One region of the Mesorhizobium sp. M0621 genome, then DNA from elsewhere that is predicted to be linked to it. Evidence: predicted binding sites of a transcription regulator. Region 1 holds the regulator's gene; the other holds the start of a gene.
What was found. The regulator LexA, encoded in region 1, represses DNA repair genes until DNA is damaged. The targets are predictions, from matches to a motif close to TGTTCNNNNTGTGTTCNG.
Positions count from the first base shown of each region.

Region 1 (7,930 bases):
ACAAGGTGTTGCATGCGGCGATGGAGATGCGGCCCGGCCGGTTGGCCATCGTCGCCGAGGGTGACAGTTTTCCCACCGACCTGTACATCGCCGAAGGCGTGGCCTCGACCCGGGATGGCGCCTTGCTGCGTCTCGCGGGCGTCGACGCACCAACCATTGAAGAACTGATCGATGAAAGCGTCGCGGTGGTGCTGGTCAACCACGTCAATTACAAATCCGGTGAACTGCGCGACATGGCGGCGCTGACGCGCAAGGCTCATGCGGCCGGAGCGCTGATCGTCTGGGATCTATGCCACACCGCGGGCGCTCTGCCGGTCGAGCTCGACCGCGCAAATGCCGATTTCGCTGTCGGCTGCACCTACAAGTACCTCAACGGCGGTCCGGGCGCGCCGGCCTTCATCTATGCCGCCCAGCGCCACCATGGCGAGATCAGCCAGCCACTCAGCGGCTGGTGGGGGCATGCACGCCCCTTTGCCTTCGAACGGGGTTATGTGGCCGGCACCGGCATCCGCCGCTTTCTGTGCGGCACGCAGCCGGTCCTGTCGATGCGGGCGCTCAAAGGTGCGCTTGCCATCTGGAACGACGTCGACATGGCGGCATTGCGAAAGAAGAGCGTCGCGCTGACCGAACTGTTCATCCAGCTCGTCGAGGCGAAGTGCGGCGCCTATGGTCTCACGCTGGAGAGCACCCGCGACGCGACCAGGCGCGGCAGCCAGGTGTCGTTCCTTCACGATCATGGCTATCAAATCATGCGGGCGCTGATCGAGCGGGGGGTGATCGGTGACTTCCGCGCGCCATCGACCATCCGTTTCGGCTTCACGCCACTCTATGTCGGCTACAAGGATGTGTGGCTGGCGGTTGAGGTGCTGGAAGACATTCTGCGCACGGGTGCATGGAAGGACCAGCGTTTCGCCGTCAAGGAGGCCGTTACCTGACGCAGCCGTCCCGACGATCTGTTGTCGCCGGCCTTGCCCCTTGGTCGGATGACGGAGGACGAATTTCCAGCTCGCAAATGAGTTCGCCGCTGGTGGCCGCGCTGATTGCAGTTATTAACCAAGGTTGGCATTTTGGCTTCGTTTCGTTCACGGCAAACGAATGCCCGGAATGCCCACCGTCGAGGGCCTATCGCAACTCATGCCAGGCCTGAGCTTGGGATGGGCCACAGGCTATTAACCATAACAATTTCAATGCCGGCAAGCGCATTGCGACGGGATGCAGCCGTCGGCGAGGCCTGGCAGCGAGCTGCCAATAATTTCGATCCCCTTAATAAATTCATTAAACTTTAAACAGTTGCGGAACACAACTGGAACAGATAGTGTTTGTTCTGGGTTTGTTTTCTGATTCTGGTTTTAGGTACCCTGGGGGCCGCCATGCTGACACGCAAGCAACACGAACTGCTGATGTTCATCCATGAACGCCTGAAGGAAAGCGGCATTCCGCCATCCTTCGACGAGATGAAGGAGGCGCTCGACCTTGCCTCCAAATCCGGAATTCATCGACTGATCACGGCTCTGGAAGAGCGCGGCTTCATTCGCCGGCTGCCCAACCGGGCACGCGCGCTGGAAGTGCTGCGGTTGCCGGACTCGATCGCGCCCGGCCTCAACGCGGCGAAAAAGTTCTCGCCAAGCGTCATCCAGGGCAGTCTTGGTCAGACCAGTCTCGGTCAGGGCGGCCTTGGCCGGCAGATCAAGCCGGCGTCTTCGCGGATGCCTTCGGCCGGCAATGACGACGACGTGGTCTCCGCCGTGTCGATCCCGGTGATGGGTCGTATCGCCGCCGGTGTGCCGATCGACGCCATCCAGCATCAGACACATTCGATCTCGGTGCCGCCGGACATGATCATGGGCGGCGAGCACTATGCCCTGGAGGTCAAGGGCGACTCGATGATCGAGGCCGGCATCTTCGACGGCGATACCGTCATCATCCGCAATGCCGATACGGCCAGCCCCGGCGAGATCATCGTGGCGCTGGTGGATGAAGAGGAAGCGACGCTGAAGCGGTTCCGCCGCAAGGGCGCCTCGATTGCTCTCGAAGCAGCCAATCCGGCCTATGAGACCCGGATTTTCGGGCCCGACAGGGTCAAGGTGCAAGGCAAGCTCGTTGGCCTGATCCGCCGCTACTGAGGCGGCTGCGGTTTAATCGCTGGCTTCTCGGGTCTCTTGAAGGGCGGCAGTCCCCTCGCCTCACGCGAGAATTTGCGTTGTACGTGCCAGGGTCGATATGGCCTGTCCACGGCGAAGCTGATTGTCGCTGGTGTGGTCGCCGATTGGCGATCGAAGAAGACGGCAGCACTGCCTTTGCGGGCCAGTTGCCGCTTGGTGATGACGAGAACCAGCGGGTTGTGACAGGCGTCATATGCCGTCGCGTCATTGATGACGATCAGGTCGGCGAAGCCGCAGGCTTTCCAGGTGTCCTTTCGATCCTCGACATAGGCAATGAATGCACCGGACGGATGCCTGGCGAGACAAACGCCTGATGTGCAATAGAACGGCGCTCCCGGCGGCATTTCAGCGGCATCCCTGACGTCGAATTGGCCATCGCCTTCGTTGAACACCTCCGGCATGACGATGGTTTCGGATGTCAGCGCGCGTTTCCAATTGTCCACGGTGAATTCGTTCGGGCGCGCGCGGCTGACGGCAAGTTCGCCACCGCCGATCGGCAACGCAACCAGCCTTGCGTCCTCCGAGATCAGCACGTCAGGTGCGCGCGTATCCGAGACGGTCAGCAGGCCGGCAAGCGCGAAGGGAAGAGCCGCGAGCCGCAGCCATGTCGTCGCCATCGTCGCGATGACCAGGGCAATCGCCACCAGCAGGACAGACTGCTGAGAAATCAGTCCAACCGCATCGACGGGCGAACGCTCGGAGATCCAGCCCGATATGGCGATCATCAGCGTCAGTCCCTTGCCCATCAGGTAGAGGGCCGGCCAGTCCAACCCGAACGGCATCAGCAACGCGCTGGCGACGGCCAGAAACATCACGACTGTCACGATGGGCATGATGGCCAGATTGGCGAACAGGCTGAGCGGCGACACACGCTGAAAATGCCAGATGGCAAACAGCGCCGTGGCGCCGCCGGCGATGATGGAAGTCATGGAAAGGCCGCCCGCCGCCAGCAGGAATTTTCGCGTCAGGAAACTGGGCAGCGATCGCTTTGGCGGCGGTGGTCTCGCCTTTCCTGCACGATGATCCGCCCAGCCGGCGTAGGCGCCGACGAGTGCGGCGGTCGCGGCGAAGGACATCTGGAAACTCGGGCCGACCACCTCGTGCGGCGACACCACAATGACGGCGATTGCCGAAATTGCCAGATTGCGCATCGTCAGCGCCGCTCGATCGAACAGCACGGCAATCAGCATCACCGCCAGCATGATGAAACTGCGCTCGGCGGCAACGACGACGCCGGAAATGATGAGATAGGCGGCGATCGAGAAAAGTGCCGCGGCGGCGGCATATTTTTTTACCGGACGACGCGCGGAAAAGTCCGGAAACAAGGCGAAGGCGCCGCGCAGCAAACCCATGATGGTGCCGGCGACCAACGCCATGTGCAGTCCGGAAATAGAGATGATGTGGTAGATGCCGGTACGCCGCATCGCTTCATTGATTTCATCGGGAATGCCGGCGCGTACGCCGACGATCAGCGCCGCGGCGATCTCGCCTTCGGCGCCACCGACGCTGCCCCTGATGTGGTCGGCAATCGCTTCACGGGCTTTTTCTATCCCCGAGGAAAGGCGGGCCGCCAGCGGCATATAGTCGTCGGTGACGACGAGTTTTGGATTGCCGAGAAAGAACCCGCTGCCGCCGATGCCGGCGAAATAGCTGTCGAAGGAGAAGTCGTAGCTGTCCGGCCGCACCGGCCCGGTCGGCGGCAACAGCCTGGCATATCCAGTGATCAGGGAGCCGGCGGTCATGTCCGCCGGGATCTTTCGTGTCGAAAGCCGCACCCTCTCCGGCGCATAGCGCAGTTTCGGCCTTGCAGTCGACGTCACGTCGATGGTCAGCCGGATGCGGCCGCTCTCCATCCGGTCGAGCGAGACGATCCGGCCGGTCACCTGCGTCGAGATTTCCGAACCCAGCATCTGTGTGCCGGCGCGCCATGTCTCGACCTTTGCGGCGAGCACCCCGAGCACACACAAAAGCGCCGCCATGAAGCACAAATGGGTTTTCGGCCAGGAACGCGAGACCAGCGCACAGAGCCCCGCCAAGATGACGACTGCGACAGGCTTTGCGAAGTTCGGCTCCGCCGCCAGCGAAAAATAGCCGATTGCTCCGCTCGCCAGGCAGACCGGCACCAGCAGGAAGGCCACGCCACGGTCGAGTTCCAGCCCTGCGGCCGCGGCCACGCTATGGCGCAGGCGAGGCAGCGAAATCCGGCCGATTTGCCGGCGCACGCGTACGATCCTGCCGGTTTCGGCAGTTGGAACGGAGGCGGAGACATCCGCTTGAAGCGGCGCCTTGCCGGGATCCGGCATGAGGGGCGATGGCGTCGGCAGCGGAGTTGGCAGAGGCGCAAACAGGGATCGCTCGCTGACGCCAACGGCAGCGTCCTCGCCCTGATCCGAGCCCCAGCCTCGTCCAGCCATCGGGTCTGCCCCTTGCGCCCTCGACACCCTATGCTACATGAACGCCGGGCGCGCGAAAGTCCGCGCAACCGCACCCCGCTTCAGATGCTTTCCGAGAGTTCCATGTCCGACAAGGTCGTAACCCGTTTTGCCCCCTCGCCCACCGGCTACCTGCATATAGGCGGCGCGCGCACGGCGCTGTTCAACTGGCTGTACGCAAAGCACACGAGCGGCACGATGCTGCTGCGCATCGAGGACACCGACCGCGAACGCTCCAACGAAGCCGCGACCTCTGCCATCCTCGACGGGCTTTCCTGGCTCGGCCTCAGCTGGGACGGTGAGCCGGTGTCGCAGTTCGAGCGTGCGCCGCGCCATCGCGAGGTGGCCGAGGAGCTGGTGCGCATGGGCAAGGCCTATTATTGCTATGCCACGCCAGCCGAGCTGGAGGCGATGCGCGAGGCGGCCAGAGCCAAGGGACTGCCGCCACGCTATGATGGCCGCTGGCGTGACCGTGACCCCTCAGAAGCGCCTGCAGGCGCCAAGGGCGCCATCCGCATCAAGGCGCCGACCGAGGGGGAGACCATCGTCCATGACCGTGTCCAGGGCGAGGTGCGCTTTCCCAACAAGGATCTCGATGACTTCATCATCCTGCGTTCGGACGGCAACCCGACCTATATGCATGCCGTCGTCGTCGACGATCATGACATGGGCGTAACCCATATCATTCGCGGCGACGATCATCTGACCAACGCCGCCCGCCAGACGGTGATCTACAACGCCATGGGCTGGGACGTGCCGTCCATGTCGCATATCCCGCTGATTCACGGTGCCGATGGCGCCAAGCTGTCGAAACGGCACGGCGCGCTGGGCGTCGAGGCCTATCGTGCCATGGGTTATCTGCCCGAGGCGCTGCTGAACTACCTGGCGCGCCTCGGCTGGAGCCATGGCGACGACGAGATCATGTCGATCGAGGACATGATTTCCTGGTTCGATATCGGCGATGTCAACAAGGGCGCGGCCCGATTCGACTTCGCCAAGCTGGAGGCGATCAACGGCGCGCATATGCGCCGCATGAGCGACGCCGAACTGTTCGATATCTTCATCGCCACTCTGCCCTATCTCGAAGGCGGCCCGGCGATGGCGGCGCGCCTGAACGACAGCAACAAGGCGCAGTTGCTGGCGGCACTTCCGGGCCTGAAGGAGCGCGCCAAAACGCTGGTCGAACTCGTCGATGGCGCCGCCTTCCTGTTCGCCACGCGGCCACTGCCGATCGACGACAAGGCGGCCCTCTTGCTCAATGCCGATGCCCGCAAGATCCTGCGCGGCGCTCACGAAGCTTTGAACGGGCTTACGAGCGACTGGACGGCGGCTGCAGCGGAGGCCGCGATCCGCGAGGTTGCTACGGCCGGCGGCCACAAGCTCGGCGCCGTGGCCCAGCCTTTGCGCGCCGCATTGACCGGCAAGAGCACCTCGCCGGGCGTGTTCGATGTGCTTGCCGTGCTCGGCCGCGAGGAAAGCCTGGCGCGCATAGCAGACCAAATCGATTAGGAGCAAACTGGCCCAAGAAGATTGGCATTGAAAGGCGGGTTTCGCAGTGCAACATTAGGCCTTGGCCCAATCTGGCACGCACCCTCCTGAAATGCGGTGGCGAATACGCGCATTGCGGTGATTTCGACGTGTCGCTTTGCAGAATTTGCCTTTGCCGGCATGAGGAAACAAGAAGGAGTTTGCAATGACCGAAGCTGCGAAAAAACTGGATTTGGGCGGCAAGACCCAGGAGGCCACGGCAACGCTTGCATTCGCCGGCAAGACCCATGAATTCAAGGTGCGAAGCGGTTCGGTCGGGCCTGATGTCATCGACATCGCCTCGCTCTACTCCACCACCGGCGCCTTCACCTACGATCCCGGCTTCACCTCGACGGCAAGCTGCGAGTCCGAAATCACCTTCATCGACGGCGACGCCGGCATTCTCTTGCACCGCGGCTATCCGATCGACCAGTTGGCCGAACACGGCGACTTCCTCGAGGTTTGCTATCTCCTGCTCTACGGTGAATTGCCGACCAAGGCGCAGAAGGACGATTTCGACTACCGCGTGACGCGCCACACCATGGTGCACGAGCAGATGTCGCGCTTCTTCACCGGTTTCCGCCGCGATGCGCACCCGATGGCGGTGATGTGCGGCGTGGTCGGCGCGCTGTCGGCCTTCTATCACGACTCCACCGACATTTCCGACCCCTACCAGCGCATGGTTGCCTCCATGCGGCTGATCGCCAAGATGCCGACGATCGCCGCGATGGCGTACAAATACCACATCGGCCAGCCCTTCATTTACCCGAAGAACGAGCTGAATTTCGCCGCCAACTTCCTGCACATGTGCTTTGCCGTGCCGTGCGAGGAATACAAGATCAATCCGGTGCTGGCGCGCGCCATGGAACGTATCTTCATCCTGCACGCCGATCACGAGCAGAACGCCTCGACCTCGACCGTTCGTCTCGCCGGCTCTTCGGGCGCCAACCCGTTCGCGTGCATCGCCGCCGGCATCGCTTGCCTGTGGGGGCCGGCTCATGGCGGCGCCAATGAAGCGGCGCTCAACATGCTGGGCGAGATTGGCCATGTCGACCACATCCCGGAGTTCATCGCGCGCGCCAAGGACAAGAACGACCCGTTCCGGCTGATGGGCTTCGGCCACCGCGTCTACAAGAACTACGATCCGCGCGCCAAGATCATGCAGAAGACGGCGCACGAGGTTCTGGGCGAGCTCGGCATCAAGGACGATCCGCTGCTCGACATCGCCATGGAGCTGGAAAAGATCGCGCTTACTGATCCCTATTTCATCGAGAAAAAGCTCTACCCGAACGTCGACTTCTATTCCGGCATCACGCTGAAGGCGCTGGGCTTCCCCACCACCATGTTCACCGTGCTGTTCGCGGTCGCCCGCACCGTCGGCTGGATCGCGCAGTGGAAAGAGATGATCGAGGATCCGCGCCAGAAGATCGGCCGCCCGCGCCAGCTCTATACCGGCGCGCCGGAGCGCGACTACGTGCCGATCGCCAAGCGGTGACAGGGGACGAGAGCGAATAGCGAATAGCCAGTAGCGAATAGGGAGTTTTATATAGACCGAGCGGTGAGAACCGCCTTCTTCCTACTCGCTACTCGCTACTCGCTACTCGCTCTTTTGATATACCGCATCACCACCTGCGCGGCGATGTCACCTGAGGGCCGATCGGTCGCCATGCGCCTGGCGACCTCGGCGAAGCCGTCCTTTTGCCAGCTGCGATAGGGCGTATCGGAAAATAGCGCCTCAAGCTGCCGCGCCAGATATTGCGGCCTCACATACTGGTTGTAGTGTTCCGGCACGACCGTCCGGTCGGCGAT
Region 1 covers NZ_JAMYQF010000042.1:10,144-18,073, reverse strand. Annotated here, with positions in the region: gene kynU (kynureninase) at 1-935, shown strand, start outside; gene lexA (transcriptional repressor LexA) at 1,371-2,123, shown strand; gene NKI38_RS24040 (ComEC/Rec2 family competence protein) at 2,117-4,576, opposite strand; gene gltX (glutamate--tRNA ligase) at 4,679-6,103, shown strand; gene gltA (citrate synthase) at 6,288-7,616, shown strand; gene lpxB (lipid-A-disaccharide synthase) at 7,712-7,930, opposite strand, start outside.

Region 2 (7,930 bases), on a different contig from region 1:
AAGAGGTGGTCTTTGACGCCGGGCAGAAAGGGGTCGGTCGCTCTGTTGAATATCTGAAGCGGCGTGGTGTTGGCCCGAAAGGCCCAGTGGGTCACCAAGGTTTCGACGGCATTGTCGTCCGACATAACCAAGTGGGGTTTTTTCATGTCATAATTGTCGAATAGATGGCGCACGCAATAGCCGCAGTCGAGAGGGCATCCTACAACGTGATTCAGGCTCAAACCTGATTTTCTGTAGTCGACGACATCCCTCAAGACTGCCGGCAAATTTTTGCCGGCCATACGAAGTTCAACCAATCACCCCTCCCCCGAAATGTCGACGAATCCGCCGAATAGAGAGAGCGTAGCTTGGTCTGTCATCGGAAAGCAACATTCCGCTCGCACTAAGAGCAGAAATGTCTAGCATGGAGTGAGTACTTACGGCCTTTTCGGTCCTTTCCCTACCGTCCGTGAGTTAAGGTGCCCGCTGCGAGGAGAACTGGCGAAGACGTGCAGGCCGATGTCCAGGTTGGGGGGCCATGGGAAAGCCAGCACCTGAGATCAGATCAACGCTGGCCCTGCCTGCCTAAGAGAGGTGGTTGGGCGCTACCGGAGAATCCCAGTCATCGAGCACCCGCACGAGCTGCCTCGATTGATAAAGGGCGAAGCATGTCAGTGCGGACCACTGCAGCGGCTACCGCCGCGGAGCCGAACGGTTGCCTATGGGAAGATTGTCGCGTTAACCGAATCCTGATCGGTTACCGATAAGGCCAAACTTCCATCTGTGAACTTTTTTGCAGGGCGCCGCATGGTGCGCGCTCTATGCCACGACAGTCTTGCTGCGCCATGTCATGGCACAGCAAGACCTGTGAATAGTAGGATAGTTTGTAGTCTCGGCGTTTACTTTGTCACATCAGCTTGCCACCAAGGAGATGCGTGAATGTCAAGGGGCGATGCCAAGCAGCGCGGGCAGTGAAAAAGGTTCGCGGCAACCTCAACCCCGGTAGACGACTGGTCGCAATGCAAGCAAAACCAGATGTCGCTTACCTCATGACCTAGGGGGTGCTCGGCACGTCCGGCGCCGTCTGGTACGGTTGATCGACGCGGCCAGTCTGAGGCGATTCGCGCGTGAACCAGCCTGCGCCAACCCGAAGCTATTTCGAGCGCGGCCTTTCGGAAGTTTGTGTCGTCAATCGGGTTCGCTTTGAGCCTCCGATCTGTTACTCGAAAACGAGCAGGAGCTAAGGGAGCCTCGGGTAAGGTCACCTCCCAACCTCGTCCCCACATGCGGACATCGTCCGACTGCGTGCTCACCCGATAGCTGTGCCCTTGCAGTTCGCCCTCGAACTTATCAGGGCCAAGCACGCTCCAAGGATCAGTATCTATGGAAATCAGCGGATTTTCGGCAAGCACCAGCGCTCGAGCGATAGCCAGATCCGCCTCAGACGGACGCCATCCCTTCCTTTCTGCATTTGTCAGGGCGTTCCAATGTGGGCAGCCCAATGCGTCCGCAATCAGTTCCAACGCGCCTATGTGTTTTATTCGCCTAGCGCGGGCAATGTTTCGCGCAGCGGTCTTCAGTTGTTTCAGTTGATCGCAATTGCTCATGATCCATTCCTATCGTGGTAACGGATCCAACATGTGCCCACTGCTGACAGACCCGTCCCGGGAGGGAATGGTTGGTTTGATCTCAGCGACAGCGCACTGCGAGGCTTTGCATGGTGGGCACACTGGCCTGTGCGGGAGGCCGTCACCAAATTGCCTTCAGCCACAAAAAACGTCAAGTCATTTACCGAAGCTTGGAACGGTTGCCGCCGAATGAGCCAGGGCTGCCTTGCGTTACATACTCGGCATGGCGTCAATTGTTAAAGGGCCCGAAAGCAGGCGTTCGGGGCAACGCCAGTCGAACTGTGACAGACAAGGGTCGTCACCGAATCTTAGACGAATGAGATGGCCGTTCGATCGGCATCATCGAGACTTCGAACTCTCTGACACTCCCATGATCAGCGTCTCGTCGCTGAACCACTGCGCCAGGAGATCGCGGCCCTCCCGTCACCATCGGCGCAGCTTGCTATTTCTTCGGGGCAATGGCGCTTTTCGGGAAAAGCTCCGGAAATAGCATCAAGGCGATACGGCCAGTGACCGTCTCTGGTCCATCCTGAAGCTCCTGCTCGGCTTTGGCAAACTTCTCCCTCACACTCGTTCGCTCCAGCAATTCTCCCTCGCCCGTGGAGACGACCACTTTTCGCATAACTCTGGCAAAGCCGTGCCGGCGCGAGCCCGCCAGAAATGTGTTGATCACCTCCACCAGATTGCGCTGTCTCGAACCGATGGGCAGTTTGAGGACGAAGGAGAGCACGCAATTGAGGAGGGATTCGAAATCTGCCTCGCTCAATGCGGTGCCATTGACGCCCTCGAGATTTAATTTTCCGGCCAGCTCATCGAGCAAGTGGATACGATCCGGATAACGCGTGCCGTTCTCTGATGTGGCAGCCAGCCATCGTGACCGGAAATCTTCGTGCCAGGGCGGACGCGGCGCAACGGCGAACGGCAGTCCCGTTGCGGGCCAGGTTAATTCCGTAAGTCGAATGACCTTCGACTCCCACCCGGCTCCGCCTTCCCAAAAGGCACGCACGCGTGCCCCTCCGTCCGCCATTGAGGCGGCTAGAACTTCCTCGTCGAACGAAAAGAGGTTCTTGTTGTGGGAGTAGAATATATCCTCGAAGGCCGTGAGCATCCGGGATCGTTCCACCGGCAGGAAGTTCCATGTCAGCCAAATCAGGTGCCGGCCTTCGCGCTCGTAAAAGTTCTCCCGCGCGTCGATAATCGGCATCTGCGTCGTCGCCAGTTGCACTTCGACAGCGATAGGCTTACCGGCGTATATGGCGCGAACGTCGGGGCGACGGCGCCCGTCTCCCGTGACGAGATATTCGTCGATCACCACCGAACCCACTTCCGTAAGCGGATCGGCCTTCATCAGCTCTGCGATCGTGTTCTTGATCTTCAGGTGAAGCGGGCTTTCCTGCGCACCTTGGAACTGGCTCGCATTCACCTCGTCAAGGGATGAAGGATCGCCCGTCCACCAAGGACAATCTCTCGGCGCTCCTTTCCTATGACGCCAATAGGGCAGGCGTGTTCGCGGCTCCCGCGGAGCATAGACCGCATAGCCGCAATTCTCGCAAACGAAGACATTTGTCTTCTCGTTGCGCGCGCGCGTCGCGGTCCTGCGTATCTCATGATAGCGGTCGGGGTCGGCGGCCATCAGCTCATCGGAGGAGATTGTCTGCATGGTGCGAAGATCGACGACCCGCTTTAACGTCCGCTGATAGCGCGCCACAAGCTTCCCGTGACCGTTCATACCAAAAGCTCATCCTCGCTCGCGGGGTCGGCAGGTTTCGCTTTGCGCTCTTTCCAGAACTTGTTGTAGTCGGGTCCCCTCGAATCTGGTGGAATGCGGGGCTCGTGAATCTGGATCGGCATAGGGGCAGGCAGGTCAGGTCCTACAATGATGGCCTCGCCAGGAGCGAGCGTCGGGATAAACATGGCGGCGTTCTTGTCTAGATCGCCGCAGGACCGTTCGACAGCCTGCCGATCCTCATCGTTGGTCAGGCGATGCACGATCAGCGTTCCGAGCTGACTTAAGACATCGTGCGGAATGTCCCTCGGGCGCTGTGTCGCCATGATCGATGTCAGCCCGTATTTACGGCCTTCCTTGGCGATAATGCCAAAAGATTCCAGCCGCACGCTTGCGTACTCATCTCCTACGGTCCGCCCGAGGAACTGATGCGCTTCATCGAGCGCCACGATGACGGGCCGCGTTCGGAACGATCCCTTTCTCGCTTCGCCGAGAAGATACCGGCCGATGACGTTGAGAAGGATTTCTCGAGTGTTGTGCTCGAAATGTACGGAGCGGAAGGAGATGCGGATAATGTCATCCGCATCGTTCTCAAAAAAGTCGGTAAGAACTTTCACCAGCGATTGGCCTGCCGTGCCGAAGAGGCAGGATAACTGATGCGTGGTGATCAGCGTTCTGATGCGGGCCACAAGCGTCTCGCAATGCGCAACCGAACTGTCCGGACCACCCCAGTTGTCGGTATTGTTCCCCGTTGACCAGACGCATTCCGCCGTAACCTGTTCGGCGAGACTTGTTATCCGGAAGTCGCAGAACGGCGAATTTATCGCGTCCCGGTGCGCGTCGAGCGCATTGAAAAATGGAGCGCGGGGTCGATTGGTCTTTTCAACCGTCCCCCGCGTGCTGAAAACTACGCCTTCCGGCGCGATTCCCCCGCACACCCGCAAAAGCTTCAGGCTTCGCATAGCCTCCCTGAGTTTGGGGCCTTGCGATTGTCCAGACGGACGGAAGAGGGCAAACAAATCCTCTTCCGTCGTCTGCGTGTAGGGAAAATGAACCGGCTGGGTGCCTTCTTCATCGTTGAAAGCATAGTGCTTCGTGACGGACGGCAAGCTTGCGAATTCTCCCGTCGGATCAAAGAGAATGCACTTTCCGCCGGCTGCCTTGATCTGATCGAGGATGGCGGCAATTGTCCAGCTCTTGCCGCCGCCCGTGGCCCCGAAGACACCGCAATGCCGTCCGAACAGTTTTTCGGGCGGCAATTTCAGATGGATGCCGCCGCCGGCGCTTAGCAAGCCAAGATCGATCGACAACTGATCGCTTCCCGAAAGCGAGTTAGCGGCGAGGTCACCGAACAATTTTGGTTGCGCGAGATAAACGGCATCGCCAATGCGAGGATGCGCTCGTAAGCCGCGAACAAGCTTCTGGTTTTTCTGATCGACAGATGCGAGCAGTTGAATTCGACCGACGGGATGAGGTTCCGGCGGGCTTCCCATCGCGGGTTCCACGCTCAGCCGCTCATTGTCCGGGAGCTTGACTTCGATGATGCGCCCCAGAAGCTTGATGCTCTCGCAGTCGATGAAAACGAAGTCACCGACAGCGCCTCGCGCGAGCGCGCGTCGTTCCGGGCGGGCCGTCGCCTGCGGAAGATTGGCCTGTGCAATCGAGGCACCCACAACGGTAATGGTTCCGACATAGCGATCGGGATCGACAAGGCTTTGCATGATCACGACCCGGCCGGGTTATTCAGGATCTTGAGGCGCTCCATATGCCGCTCTCGCTCGGTCTGAGCAACGAGATCGGGGAGGGCTTGCGCGAGATCATCAAAGCGGCCGTTCAGAAGTGAGAGCCTTTGATCACCTATGTCGACGAGGCGCTTGAAAGTTCCAAAAGACGCGCTCGCACCGGGACGTGCGAGTGTATCGGCCGGTAGGATATGCGCTTTGGTCTCGAGCTCGCCGTCGGCGATGTATGCAAGGTCGCAGACGATGACGCGCAGGCTCATATTTGCCTCCACAGCGGCAAGTATGGGCTTGGTTATATGATCGTCATTGAACCCGAAACCGGAGATGATGACGGCCGTATCGGGCTCTCGCAAAGCGCTTTGCAGGGCTCCCATCATATCAAGAAAAGGCGTTTCGAACGCCTCCTGGTATTTGCTGTCGCGTGGGTAGATCAACGCCGCCGGGCCGTCGTCATCGCTTCTGGAGCGGACAAGCTCCGCACCTTTGCGCCGCCAATCTATGGAGCCGTGCAATTTGTGAAGGTGGAAAACATTTTCGATGTAATCCGGGCTATCCCTGCCGGCATCTCGCCTGACGATGTCGTGGACGAAATGACCACGATCATAGACCTGTGGCAAAGAGTGGGAGAAGCCGTCGATCATCGTAAAACGGAGCGCGCGAGCGGCGTACTCGAAGGCTAGATCATAGTTGGTCGTGAATATGCGGGTGCGCGGCTTGCGCACGCCCCGCCGGGCGATTTTTCGGATGATCGCTTGATGGGCGCTCAGGTCGGTGGCCTCGTCAACGAAATCGACGCTCAGGGCGATCGTCTTTTCTGCAAGCCCGATAAATTCGGCAACGTCTTTCGCTTTTTCCACGCCGAAGAGTTCGAGATAAATTTTGCAGTGGGATAGAAATTTCTCAATATTCTTCGCTGCAACCACCGCCTTGGCATTCGGCATAAGAGCGGCGATCTTGTTGACCGTCTCCTGCGTTGCCGCTGTGACGACCCCGTCCCACAGATTGAGCATGCTTGGGGCTTGCTTTGCGCCCTGGGCTGCATTCCTCGCGCAAAAAGACGATCCGGCACCGGTGAGCAGAACAAGGTTCGATGCGTTCAGGGCAGAGGTAAGCAGATCCTCGATAGCGCGGCTGCTGCCGCGATCTACAACTTCCCCCTTGTCGCTCTTCACGTCGTCATGCGAGCGCCAGCCTTCGCCGCGCGCGTAAAGACGGATGTTGCTGGCGGCTGCCAGCTTTGTTTTCCAGTAGCTCATAGTTCCTCCCACAGACAAACCATACAAGCATCGCCGTCGTAGGAGAACCAATTTCCCCGCGTTGTTTTCTTCGGAACAATCTCGCCCTGGCTTCTGCGAAAGCAGCCGGCATACGTTGCCGCATCGACGATACATTAGCGTTTACTTAATCAAGAAGACTCGCTTTTCCTGTCCCATTTTATGATCCCTTGAAACGAATGGCGGCCGTGTAGCGGCCGCCCTTCGTACCCCTCCTACGTCGGCGACCCTTGTGTTCATGCTTTGATCTGATATCCTTCCTTAACCCGCTCAGAATAATATTCTTCAATATCTTCGAAGGGGATCGAGTTTTGCTTGTAGAGAATCTTTCTATCGGCCGAGTCGTTATGCATGAGGTATTCCAGAGGAAAGACGGGCCCAATGTAGTGCCGCCATCCTACGGCAAGGATCTCGAAGTACTGGATGCCAAGGCTCTCAGCCATTTTGGGATGCGTATCACTGACGCGCTCTCCGCACAGTCCAAGAGCATAGAGATGCAGATAGTGAAGACCGATGACGCGAGCGTGGTTGGGACTGCTCGACGTCTTGTTCTCGCAACCGACACCGACTTCCCCAGCATCTCCAATCACATGGCCGATGCCCTCGCTGACGCACAGAAATCACGAGGGATTCCCGGTGGAATGCTTCTAGTCTTCGATGGGAAAGTCGGTGGCGACGGAAAGCCCTTCTTAGGGGTGATTAAAGCGGAGATGCAGTCCGGCTTTCAACGCCGACTGGCTGCGGCAAAAATTGTGACCGAATTCCTCGAGAACATCTTCCTGACGCCAGCCACGAGACTTTACAAGCTTGCTCTGTTCATCTCTGAAGATGCCGCTGTCGCGGCGAGCACAAATTGGCGATGCTTCGTATTTGACAGCAATATCACCGCCGCCCGCCGAGAGAACGCGGCCGTATATTTCTACGACGGCTTTCTTGGCTGCGCCTTTCCTGAGAGCGGGAAATACGAAACCGCGAAGTTCTTCGACCTCACGAAGGAATTCGTTCGCACCTTGGTAAATGACCGAGATCTCCGAAGGGACCTGGGCGACGCGCTGTTCGCCTTCGTCAAGGTAGATCAGGCACCCACGTTCACCTCGCAACAGTTCGGCGACACGTATCTGCCACCCGAATTGCGCGACCCGTTTAACAAGTTCCTCGAAGCCAAGAAATTCCCGACCAATAGAGCCGTGGTTCGGGACATCAGCGAGATGGGTGGAAGGTTGCGGCGCCGGAAGTACAAGTTCGGTCCAGACATCGAGTTCTCTGCGTCCCCGGACGCGATACGGAATGGCACCGTGACATTCGAGGATGTGCCGGCAGGCGATGTTTCCGAAGGCGAGGCTGCAAGCTGGACCAGGATCACGGTCCGCAGGCCAGTCACCGAACAGCTATGACGACCGAGTTCGAGATCCTGCGGCGCTGGGAGGCGGAGCAGCAATACTACGATGCCTGGGGCAGGTTCATCATCCACGCGGTCATCGATGGGCTCTCGACCCAGGTGAAAGCGCCGGACCTGTTCTTGCGCCTTCCGGTTAAGCATAGGCTGAAGGAGAGCAAGTCGCTTATCCAGAAGGCTCTCTA
Region 2 covers NZ_JAMYQF010000002.1:185,300-193,229, reverse strand. Annotated here, with positions in the region: gene NKI38_RS02445 (radical SAM protein) at 1-296, opposite strand, end outside; gene NKI38_RS02440 (DUF6035 family protein) at 2,050-3,336, opposite strand; gene NKI38_RS02435 (ATP-binding protein) at 3,333-5,054, opposite strand; gene NKI38_RS02430 (SIR2 family protein) at 5,057-6,331, opposite strand; gene NKI38_RS02425 (nucleoid-associated protein) at 6,697-7,743, shown strand; gene NKI38_RS02420 (GTP pyrophosphokinase) at 7,740-7,930, shown strand, end outside.
Region 2: a site for LexA is predicted at 6,583-6,600, ahead of NKI38_RS02425 (nucleoid-associated protein). Genes of this name have one in related genera too.